2 regions of the Polaromonas sp. P4_F6 genome follow, and region 2 is predicted to be linked to the other one. Evidence: predicted binding sites of a transcription regulator. Region 2 holds the regulator's gene; the other holds the start of a gene.
The links. The regulator sigma-54, encoded in region 2, starts transcription at its own class of promoters, with help from an activator protein. The targets are predictions, from matches to a motif close to TGGCANGNAANCTGCTTT.
Positions count from the first base shown of each region.

Region 1 (5,211 bases), on a different contig from region 2:
TGAAGCGCCTCTTCGGTAAAGCCTGAGCCTGCAATCTGCCTGCCGCCGAGTCGGGGTATCCTCGGTTTATGAGCAAACTTCTTGATGCTTTCTGGCGTGCCGCGATGTACTGCCTGCATCCGCGGGTCATTGCCCTGTCGGTGCTGCCCCTGGTCATCATGGTCGCGATCTCGCTCGGGCTGGGCTATTTTTTCTGGAACGACGCGGTCGAGGCGATACGCTCCCAGATCAGCAACTACGAACTCGTCAACAGCCTGGTGCGCTGGCTCGAAACGCTGGGGCTGAGCAGCCTGCGCATGGTGCTGGCGCCCGCGCTGCTGCTGTTCCTGGCCATTCCCGTGATCGTGATTGTCTCGCTGCTGTTTGTGGCCATGCTGATGACGCCGGCCATGGTGTCGCTGGTGGCCGAGCGGCGCTTTCCGCAGCTCGAGCGCAAGCTGGGCGGCTCCATGCTGGCCAGCCTGTTCTGGTCGCTGGGCTCGACACTGCTCGCGGTCCTGGCGCTGGTTGTGTCGATTCCCCTGTGGCTGATCCCGCCCCTGATCCTGGTGCTGCCGCCGCTGATCTGGGGCTGGCTGACCTACCGCGTGATGTCCTACGACGCCATGGTCGACCATGCGAGCAGTGAGGAGCGGCGGCAGATTTTCAAGGAACACCGCATGCCGCTGCTGGCCATAGGCGTGCTCAGCGGTTACCTGGGCGCCGCGCCCAGCCTGATCTGGGCCTCAGGCGCCATGTTCGTGGCCATGGCGCCGCTGCTGGTGCCGGTGGCCATCTGGATCTACACCCTGGTGTTCGCTTTTTCCTCGCTCTGGTTTGCCCACTACACCTTGGCCGCGCTGGAGCAGCTTCGCAAACGAAACAATGCGCTGGCTCCCGACCCGCTGGTCCAGGCCGAGGTTGCGACAACGGCGGCCGAGCTGGCGCCCGAAGCCCTGCCCGGGCCGGCACCCCGCTTCGGCTCGCTGGGCGGCAAGCCCGATTTACCCCTGCCTTGAACCCTTTACAACATGACCCCTCACTTCGGCCTGATCATCGTCGGCGATGAAATCCTTTCGGGCAAACGCGCCGACAAACACCTGCCCAAAACCATAGAGCTGCTGGGCGCGCGAGGCCTGCAACTGGCCTATGCCGACTATGTGGGCGACGACCCGGCGCGCATCACTGCCACGCTGGCGCGCGCTTTCGCGGCGGCCCGCGAAAGCGGCGACGTGGTGTTTTCCTGCGGCGGCATAGGCGCGACACCCGACGACCACACCCGGCAGTGCGCGGCGAAGGCGCTGGGGGCCGAGCTGGCCCTGCATCCCACCGCCAAAACCCTGATCCTCGAGCGCATGGCCGACGTGGCCAAAGAGCAGGGTACGCCCTATGAACCCGACCGCGACGACAACATCCATCGCCTGAACATGGGGGTGTTTCCGGTGGGCGCGGAGATCATTCCCAACCCCTACAACAAGATCCCCGGTTTTACCTGCCGCGCGGGGCAGGGCGCGGTCCACTTCGTGCCCGGATTTCCGGTCATGGCCTGGCCGATGATCGAATGGGTGCTCGACACGCTGTATGCCCACCTGCACCAAAAGTCGTCTTACACCGAAAAATCGGTGATCATTTTTGGGTCCATGGAGGCCATGCTCACGCCGCTGATGCTCGCCATTGAGGCGGCGCACGCCGGCGTCAAAGTCTTCAGCCTGCCCAGCGTGGACCACCCCGAATACGGCCGGCATATCGAGCTGGGCGTCAAAGGCGCGCCTGAAGCCGTCAACCTGGCCTACCCGGCCATGCTGGCGGGGCTGCACAAATTCGACCTCAAATTCGGCCCTGAATTGGTGCGCTGAGTTTTCGCACTAAATCAGTGCATTTATGGTGACGCACTCAAATGGTGCTAACGTTACCAAGCAGTGTTTTTTCTCTTTTCGGCTTCTCCGGGGCTGGAACCGAGGCCAGATGACGGCACAATCCGAGGCTTGGCAGGAAAGCGAACGGCCAATGGCTTTGGCACAAAAAGTGCATTCAATAGCCCGAAGACAATTTTTCAACCACCCATCCAGCACAGGAGATTTTGATGGCAAAGACCGTCGCAGACGTCATGAAAATGGTCAAGGAAAACGAAGTCAAGTTCGTTGACTTCCGTTTCACCGACACCCGGGGCAAAGAGCAGCACGTGACCGTGCCCGTGTCCCATTTTGACGAAGACAAATTCACGTCGGGCCACGCTTTCGACGGATCGTCCATCGCCGGTTGGAAGGGCATCGAAGCTTCGGACATGCAGCTCATGCCCGACCCGAACACCGCCAACATCGACCCCTTCTTCGAAGAAACCACGCTGTTCCTGCAGTGCGTCGTGGTCGAGCCCAGCGACGGCAAGGCCTATGACCGCGACCCGCGCTCCATCGCGCAGCGCGCCGAAGCCTACCTCAAGGCCTCCGGCCTGGGCGACACCGCCTACTTCGGCCCCGAACCCGAATTCTTCATCTTCGACGGCGTGCGCTGGAGCAACGAGCCCGGCAACGTCATGTTCGCCATCGACGAGTACGAAGCACCCTGGAACAGCGGCAAGCAGCTCGAAGGCGGCAACCGTGGCCACCGTCCCACCGTCAAGGGCGGCTACTTCCCCGTGCCCCCGGTCGACAGCACGCAGGACATGCGCGCCGAGATGGCCCTGATCCTCGAATCGCTGGGCATCCCGGTCGAAGTGTTCCACCACGAAGTGGCGGGCGCTGGCCAGAACGAAATCGGCACCAAGTTCAGCACGCTGGTCCAGCGCGCCGACTGGACGCAGGTCCTGAAGTACGTGGTCTGGAACGTGGCCAACGCCTACGGCAAGACCGCCACCTTCATGCCCAAGCCCTACGCCGGCGACAACGGCTCGGGCATGCACGTGCACCAGTCGATCTGGAAGGACGGCAAGAACCTGTTCGCCGGCGACGGCTACGCAGGCCTGTCCGACTTCGCGCTGCACTACATCGGCGGCATCATCAAGCACGCCCGCGCCCTGAACGCCATCACCAACCCCGGCACCAACAGCTACAAGCGCCTGGTGCCAGGCTTCGAAGCCCCGGTGAAGCTGGCCTACAGCTCGCGCAACCGCTCGGCCTCGATCCGCATTCCGTTCGTGGCGAACCCCAAGGGCCGCCGCATCGAGGCGCGCTTCCCCGATCCGTCGGCCAACCCTTACCTGGCCTTCTCGGCCCTGATGATGGCCGGCCTCGACGGCGTGGAAAACAAGATCCATCCGGGCGAAGCCGCCACCAAGGACCTGTACCACCTGCCACCGGAAGAGGACGCAAAGGTCCCGACCGTCTGCCACAGCCTGGACCAGGCGCTGGACTACCTGGACAAGGACCGCGGCTTCCTGACCAAGGGCGGTGTGTTCACCGACTCCATGCTCGACGCCTACATCGAGCTGAAGATGGGCGAAGTCACGCGTTTCCGCATGGCACCGCACCCGGTCGAGTACGACATGTACTACTCGCTGTAAGCAGCCAAGTCGCCTACTGTTTTTATTTACAGTTTGTGGCCAAAAAAGGACGGCATATGCCGTCCTTTTTTATTGCCCCCGGCACTTGTGGGTGTGCTGGCTTTGTATTTTCCCCCCTTTGCCGCATACTGATAGACCATCCTTGCCCTACCGGCATCGGGAGTTCTCCATGAAAAACACCTTTTTGCTTTCTGCCTTGTCCCTGCTGCTGGCCGGCGCGGGGAACCTCGCATGGGCGCAGCAGGTTTACCGCTGCGCCGGTGTCGGGGGCTCCACACCTGAATACATCAACAACGCCAAAGAAGCGCAGACGCGCAGCTGCAAGCTGGTCTCGGGCGGCAATGTCACGGTCGTGCAGAGCACGCCGGTGAGCACCACCCCCAAGCCCGCGGTCCGCGTGGCGGCTGCGACCAGTTCGGGCAGTCCCGAGCAGCGTGCCCGCGACAGCGATTCGCGCGCCATTCTGGAAGCCGAGCTGAAGAAAGCCGAAGCCAAACTGGCCGAGCAGCAAAAAGAGTACAACAACGGCGAGCCCGAGAAGCAGGGCATTGAGGGCCGCAACTACCAGCGCTACCTGGACCGCGTGGCCGAACTCAAGGACAGCATCGCCCGCAACCAGAGCGACATCGCCGGCCTCAAGCGCGAGATATCCCGGCTTCCTTCGGTTGCCGCTCCCGCCCTTAATTAAGCGCGCAAGGCCGGCTTCTGGGTGAAAATGGATGGCTTGAACAAGCCCTCCATCCGCACCCCATCCTCCTCGGCCCCGGTTTCGGGGCTGCCCCGTTTCCAGGCCTTCGACCTGCTGGCCACGCTGGTGGCCGTCGTACGCACCGACGGCACCGTGGTGTTCGCCAATGCCGCGCTCGAAGACGCGCTGGGCACCTCCCGGCGAACCATCGAAGGCTCGCAGCTCCCCGACTGTTTCACCGAGCCGCTGATCCTGCAAAACGCGCTCGAAGGCGCCGGCAGCAATGAATTCGCCGCCCTGCGCTACGACGCCTGGCTACGGCGCCTGAACCATGAGCCGCTGCCGGTCCACGTGGTGGTGGCACAGACCGACACCCCGGGCGAAGCCATCGTGGAGCTGCTGCCGCTGGAGCAGCAGGCCAAGCAGGAGCGGGAAGAGCGCCTGATCGACCAGGCGCAGGCCAACAAGGAGCTGATACGCAACCTGGCCCATGAAATCAAGAACCCGCTGGGCGGCATTCGCGGCGCGGCCCAGCTGCTGCAGATGGAGATCGGCAAGGATTTGACCGAATACACCCAGGTCATCATCCATGAGGCGGACCGGCTGCAGACGCTGGTCGACCGCCTGCTGGCGCCACACCGCCGCCCGCACCTGGTGGGTGACGTGAATATCCACGAGGTGTGTGAGCGCGTGCGCTCGCTGATCCTGGCGGAGTTTCCCAAAGGCCTGAAGGTCACACGGGATTACGACATCTCCATCCCCGACTTCCGCGGCGACCGCGAGCAGCTGATCCAGGCGGTGCTGAACATCGCCCACAACGCCGCGCAGGCGCTGGCCGAACTCATCGCGGCGGGCAAGGCGCAGATCACTTTCAGGACCAGAATCGCCAGGCAGGTAACTTTTGGCAAGCAGCGCTATCGCTTGGCACTGGAATTGCATGTTATCGACAATGGACCGGGCGTGCCGGACTCCATCAAAGACCGCATCTTCTATCCCCTGGTCTCGGGGCGCGAGGGCGGTTCGGGGCTGGGGCTGACATTGGCGC
Region 1 covers NZ_JBFUJQ010000001.1:1,189,379-1,194,589, forward strand. Annotated here, with positions in the region: gene AC1DUN_RS05690 (sterol desaturase family protein) at 1-26, shown strand, start outside; gene AC1DUN_RS05695 (EI24 domain-containing protein) at 69-998, shown strand; gene AC1DUN_RS05700 (competence/damage-inducible protein A) at 1,011-1,835, shown strand; gene glnA (type I glutamate--ammonia ligase) at 2,063-3,478, shown strand; gene AC1DUN_RS05710 (hypothetical protein) at 3,648-4,166, shown strand; gene glnL (nitrogen regulation protein NR(II)) at 4,194-5,211, shown strand, end outside.
Region 1: the regulator sigma-54 is predicted to act here: its motif matches at 1,994-2,011, upstream of glnA (type I glutamate--ammonia ligase).

Region 2 (5,211 bases):
CAGCATCACGCCCGAAGGCGCGGGCGGCATGCGCTGCAGCGCGTCGCCGCCGCGGAACTCCACCGCATTGGCCACGCCGGCACGTTCGGCATTGCGCTCGGCGAAGTCGACCATGCGAAAGGACACGTCGCTGCCGAACACCGGCGCCGTGGGCTCCGTGATGGCGGCTTCGGCCTGGTCCAGCAGGCCGTCCCACACATGGCCCTGGAAGGGCAGATACTTCTGGAAAGCAAAGCGCCGGTTGATGCCGGGCGCGATGTTGCAGGCGATCTGCGCCGCCTCGATGGCGATGGTGCCCGAACCGCAGCAGGGGTCGTAGAGCGGCACGCCGGTTTTGCACAGCTGGTCCCAGCCGCTGGCGGCAATCATCGCGGCGGCCAGGGTTTCCTTCAGCGGCGCGTCGCCCTTGTCCTCGCGCCAGCCGCGCTTGAAGAGAGGCTCGCCCGAGGTGTCGATGTAAATCGTGACAGTGTCCGTCGTCAGGTGCACGTAGACACGCACGTCGGGCCAGCGCGTGTCGACGCTGGGCCGCACGTCGTCGAACTTGGCGCGAAAACGGTCGGCGATCGCGTCCTTGATCTTCAGCGCCGCGAAGTTCAGGCTGGTCAGCGGGCTGTGCTGGGCGGTGATCTCGACCTTGAAGGTCTGTTTGGGCGTGAACCAGATCTCCCAGGCCACGTTGGCGGCGGCGTTGTAGAGGTCTTGCTCGCCGCGGTACTGGTTGTGCTGCAGCTCGATCAGCACGCGCTGCGCCAGGCGGCTGTGCAGGTTGAGCTGCAGCGCGTCGCGCCAGGAGGCCTGCAATTGCACACCGGCGCGCCAGGCCTTGCCCTGGATGCCGGTGATGCGCTGCACCTCGGCGGCCAGCAGGGCCTCGACGCCCGCGGCGCAGGGTAAAAATAACTGAAGTTGGTTCATGTCGGACTCTTCAAGGGACTGCTAGAAATTCGATTATCGGGATGCAGGGCAAGGCGCACGGAGCGCAGGAACCGGAATGCACTTCGGTGCATGAGGATTCCGAGCACCGCGCAACGCCGCCATGCGCCCGAGAATCGGATTTATAGGGACTTGCGTAGGTTGGCGGGGGCGATGCGCAAGGCCTCGCGGTACTTGGCCACGGTGCGGCGCGCGCATTCAATGCCCTGCTCCTTGAGCATTTCGGAAATCTGGTTGTCGCTGAGAGGTTTTTTCGCGCTCTCGGAGGAGACGAACTGCTTGATCAGCGCGCGCACCGCCGTGCTTGAGGCGTTGCCGCCGGTTTCGGTGCCCAGCGCGGAGCCGAAGAAATACTTCAGTTCAAAGGTGCCGAAGGGCGTGCCCATGTACTTGGCGGTGGTCACGCGTGAAATCGTGGATTCGTGCAGGCCCAGTTCGTCGGCGATTTCGCGCAGCACCAGCGGGCGCATCGCGAGCTCGCCGTGCGTGAAGAAACTCTTTTGCCGCTCGACGATGGCGCTGCTCACGCGCAGTATGGTGTCAAAGCGCTGCTGGATGTTCTTGATGAACCAGCGCGCCTCCTGCAGGCGCTGCTGCAGCGCCTGGCCGTCCTGGCCCTTGTGCTGCTTGAGGGCGTTGGCGTAGATGTCGTGCACGCGCAGGCGCGGCATCACGTCGCCGTTGAGCGTGACCTTGAAGCCCCGGCCCGACTTCACGACGATGACGTCGGGCACGATCAGGTTGCGCTCCACGTTCACGAAGCGGCGCCCGGGTTTGGGGTCGAGCCGGCCTATCACGGCGATCGCGCCCTTGATGGCCGCCTCGGTGAATCCGCACAGGTAGGACAGGCGCTTGACGTCGCGCTTGGCCAGCAGCTCCATGGGGTGCTTGCACACGGCGATGGCGGCGCGGGTCTCCTCGCAGTCCTTGCAGTCGAGCAGCTGCAGGCCCAGGCATTCGGCCAGGTTGCGCGCGCCCACGCCGGCCGGCTCCATGTGCTGCAGCAGCTTGAGCGCCATGGCAAAACGCTGCTCGAGGTCCTCGGCCTGTTCCAGGTCGCCGCCGGCCAGGCCGGCCGCGAGCGAGGCCAGGCTGTCCTCGAGGTAACCGTCGTCGTTGAGCGACTCGATCAGGAAATGCAGGGCCGCGCGGTCTTCCTCTGAGAGGCGCAGGCCCAGCGACTGGCGGTGCAGGTGGTCTTGCAGCGACTCATGGCCGCCCGTGAGGTCCGAGGCCTCGGCCTCGCTTTCCTCGTTGTTGTTCTTGCGCGCAGGCGCATCGCTGCCCCATTCGCTGTCATCGGGCGTGGTCTCCACCGTGCCGTCGCCTTCCCAGCTTTCCTCGAGCTTGGGTTCCGCGCTGACCTCGGCTTCGCCGGCCGCTGAAAGGCCCGCGTCTTCCGCGCCGCCGCCGGCCGTTGCATCGGCGGCGGATTCAAACTCGCGGCTGTCCTGGCTGACCGGCGTGTTGACATGCTCCAGGCCGAACTCCTCGCGCGCCGCGGTTTCGTCCGACACCTCGAGAAACGGGTTTTCGTCGAGCATCTGCTCGACTTCCTGGCTCAGCTCGAGCGTGGACAGCTGCAGCAGGCGTATCGACTGCTGCAGCTGGGGCGTCAGCGCAAGATGCTGCGAGACGCGTAGCGAGAGACCTTGTTTCAAGGACTCCCCCCCGTTGGATGCTCACTTCGTGTAGCACCCTCCCCCCTACAGGGGGCGGCGCCTGTGGCCTGGCAAAGCCAGTTCCACGGCCCCCGCTTGAAAGACGATGGCAGGCGTGTCAATGTGGCGACGGCACTCTCGGAAGCCCGCACGTTAAGCGCGATGAACAACAAGGGGGAAACCATCTCTACATCTTGAAGTGCTCGCCCAAGTACACGCGGCGCACATCGGCGTTGTTCACGATCTCGGACGGCGTGCCCTGGGCCAGGACATGCCCGTCGCTGATGATGTAGGCGTGGTCGCAGATGCCCAGCGTTTCGCGCACATTGTGGTCGGTGATCAGCACGCCGATGCCGCGCGACTTCAGGAAGCCGATGATGCGCTGGATCTCGATCACGGCGATCGGGTCTATGCCGGCGAAGGGTTCGTCAAGCAGGATGAAGCGCGGCTGGGTCGCCAGGGCGCGGGCGATCTCGACGCGGCGGCGTTCACCGCCCGACAGCGCCGGCGCCGGCGAATGGCGCAAATGGTCCACCCGCAGGTCCTGCAGCAGGGCATCGAGCCGCGACTCGATGTCGGCGCGGCCCAGCGGCTTGCCGTTCGCGTCCAGCTGCAGTTCAAGCACGGCGCGCACGTTTTCTTCCACCGTGAGCTTGCGGAAAATCGAGGCTTCCTGCGGCAGGTAGCTCAGGCCCAGGCGGGCGCGCAGGTGAATCGGCATGTGCTCGACCGACTGGCCGTCGATGGAAATCTCGCCGGCGTCGGCGCGCACCAGGCCCACGATCATGTAGAAGGAGGTCGTCTTGCCGGCGCCGTTGGGGCCCAGCAGGCCCACGACCTCGCCCTTTTGCACGGCCACCGAAACGTCCTGCACGACCTTGCGGCTGCCGTAGGATTTTTGCAGCCCCTGCGCCACCAGGCGGCTGGGGGTTGCGGCCTTGGCCGCCGAAGTGTCAGTCACCACATCCATCTGTGCAGGTTCTTTCTATTTCTTTTCACTGCCCAGCGTGGTGCTGGGGCGCAAGGCAGCGGGCGGGGCTGCGGGGGCGGGCGCGGCGCCCGGGGCCGATGCGGCGGCGCGCGGCGAGAGCATGGCGCGTATGCGCCCGCTCGGGTTGGCGGCAGTGCTGTTCTGCGCGCCGCCGTCCACGGTGAAGACGTCGGTGTTGTTGTCGTAGACGATCACGGCGCCCGTGGTTTCATCCACCAGGGTGGCGCCGTTGTAGCGGCGCACCACGGCGCGCTTGATGAATTTGACGAGGTCGGCGCGGCTGTCGTATTCGATGCGCTCGCCCTCGCCTTCGATGTATTCGTCCACGCCGTCGCGTTTCTTGCGGTAGAAAGCCAGCTTGCCGGGCGCCGCGATGGCGATCGCCTGCTGGTAGCCCTCGGGGTCCTGGCTCACGTCGACCCGCGCGCCGCGCACGATGGTCGTGCCCTTGGTGATCACCACGTTGCCGGTGAACACGCTGGTCTGCTTCAGGTCGTCATAACGCAGGGCGTCGGCCTCCGCGTTCATGGGCTTGTCCCGGTCGGCTTTTTCGGCCCAGGCCGGAAACGCCGCCCCCAGCGCCAAAGCGGCCGGCAGGACGAGGGAATAAAGGGGGTGTTTCATAAGGCACGAATCTTGCTGCGTTGGGTTGGGCCATTGTAGCCATGCAAGCTGTGGGAATGGCTTGCACGGGTGAATATTAGGGGCATAAAAAAACCCGCCTGGATCGAGGCGGGTTTTTCGGCGTGGGCCGCTGCGGCCCTGGACGGCCGCCTTATTTCCTGGTGCGCGATTGCGCGATCAGGTAATCCGTGACTTGCAGCGCGCGAGCCATGCTCTGGGACAGAGTGGCCGAGGTGTAATAACGCCCCGCAATGCCCAGCGCCGGCACGCCGTCGACCTTGTAGATGTCCTGCAGCTGCGTCGCCTTGCGGGCCTTGGTGGTGACGGTGAAGGAGTTGTACATCTCGACGAACTTGGCCTTGTCCACGCCCTGCTTTTCGGCCCAGGCCGCGATGGAGTCGGCCGTGTTGAGCGTTAGTTTTTCCACGTGGATGGCGTAAAACACCTTTTTGTGGAGTTCCTCGACCTTGCCCATGGCCTCGAGCACATAAAAAAGGCGCTGCTGGGGTTCGAAATCGGGGCGGAAGGCCACCGGCACGCGCCGCACGGTCACATCCTTGGGCGCCTGCTTTATCCAGGCCTCCAGCGTCGGCTCAAAGGCATTGCAATGCGGGCAGCTGTACCAGAAGAACTCCACCACCTCGACCTGGCCCGCAGGGACCTCGGTGGGCGCCGGCTTGTCCAGCGTCAGGTAGTCGGCGCCGTCCTTGAAGGCCCTGGCCTGGGCTTGCGCCAGCGTGGGAAGGGCGATGCCGCCCAGGCTGGCGACGGCCGCCGAGGCGGCTGAAAACGAAAACTCACGGCGTTGCATCAGATTCTTCTCCTGGTATGACGGAAATGTTGGGTAAGCCGCCCCTGCGGACGGCGGCCTCGTGGTGCGGGGCACAGGGGTTTGTACACCAGCCCCGTGAAAAGTTCAGCTTATTGGCAGCGCGGGGGTCAGCGCTGCACGCGAACCAGCGCCGTCTCAATGGAATTGTTGTCCAGCCGCTCCTTGGC
Region 2 covers NZ_JBFUJQ010000009.1:65,323-70,533, reverse strand. Annotated here, with positions in the region: gene AC1DUN_RS19300 (THUMP domain-containing class I SAM-dependent RNA methyltransferase) at 1-918, opposite strand, end outside; gene AC1DUN_RS19295 (RNA polymerase factor sigma-54) at 1,059-2,597, opposite strand; gene lptB (LPS export ABC transporter ATP-binding protein) at 2,785-3,567, opposite strand; gene lptA (lipopolysaccharide transport periplasmic protein LptA) at 3,583-4,212, opposite strand; gene AC1DUN_RS19280 (thiol:disulfide interchange protein DsbA/DsbL) at 4,364-5,023, opposite strand; gene AC1DUN_RS19275 (SPOR domain-containing protein) at 5,152-5,211, opposite strand, start outside.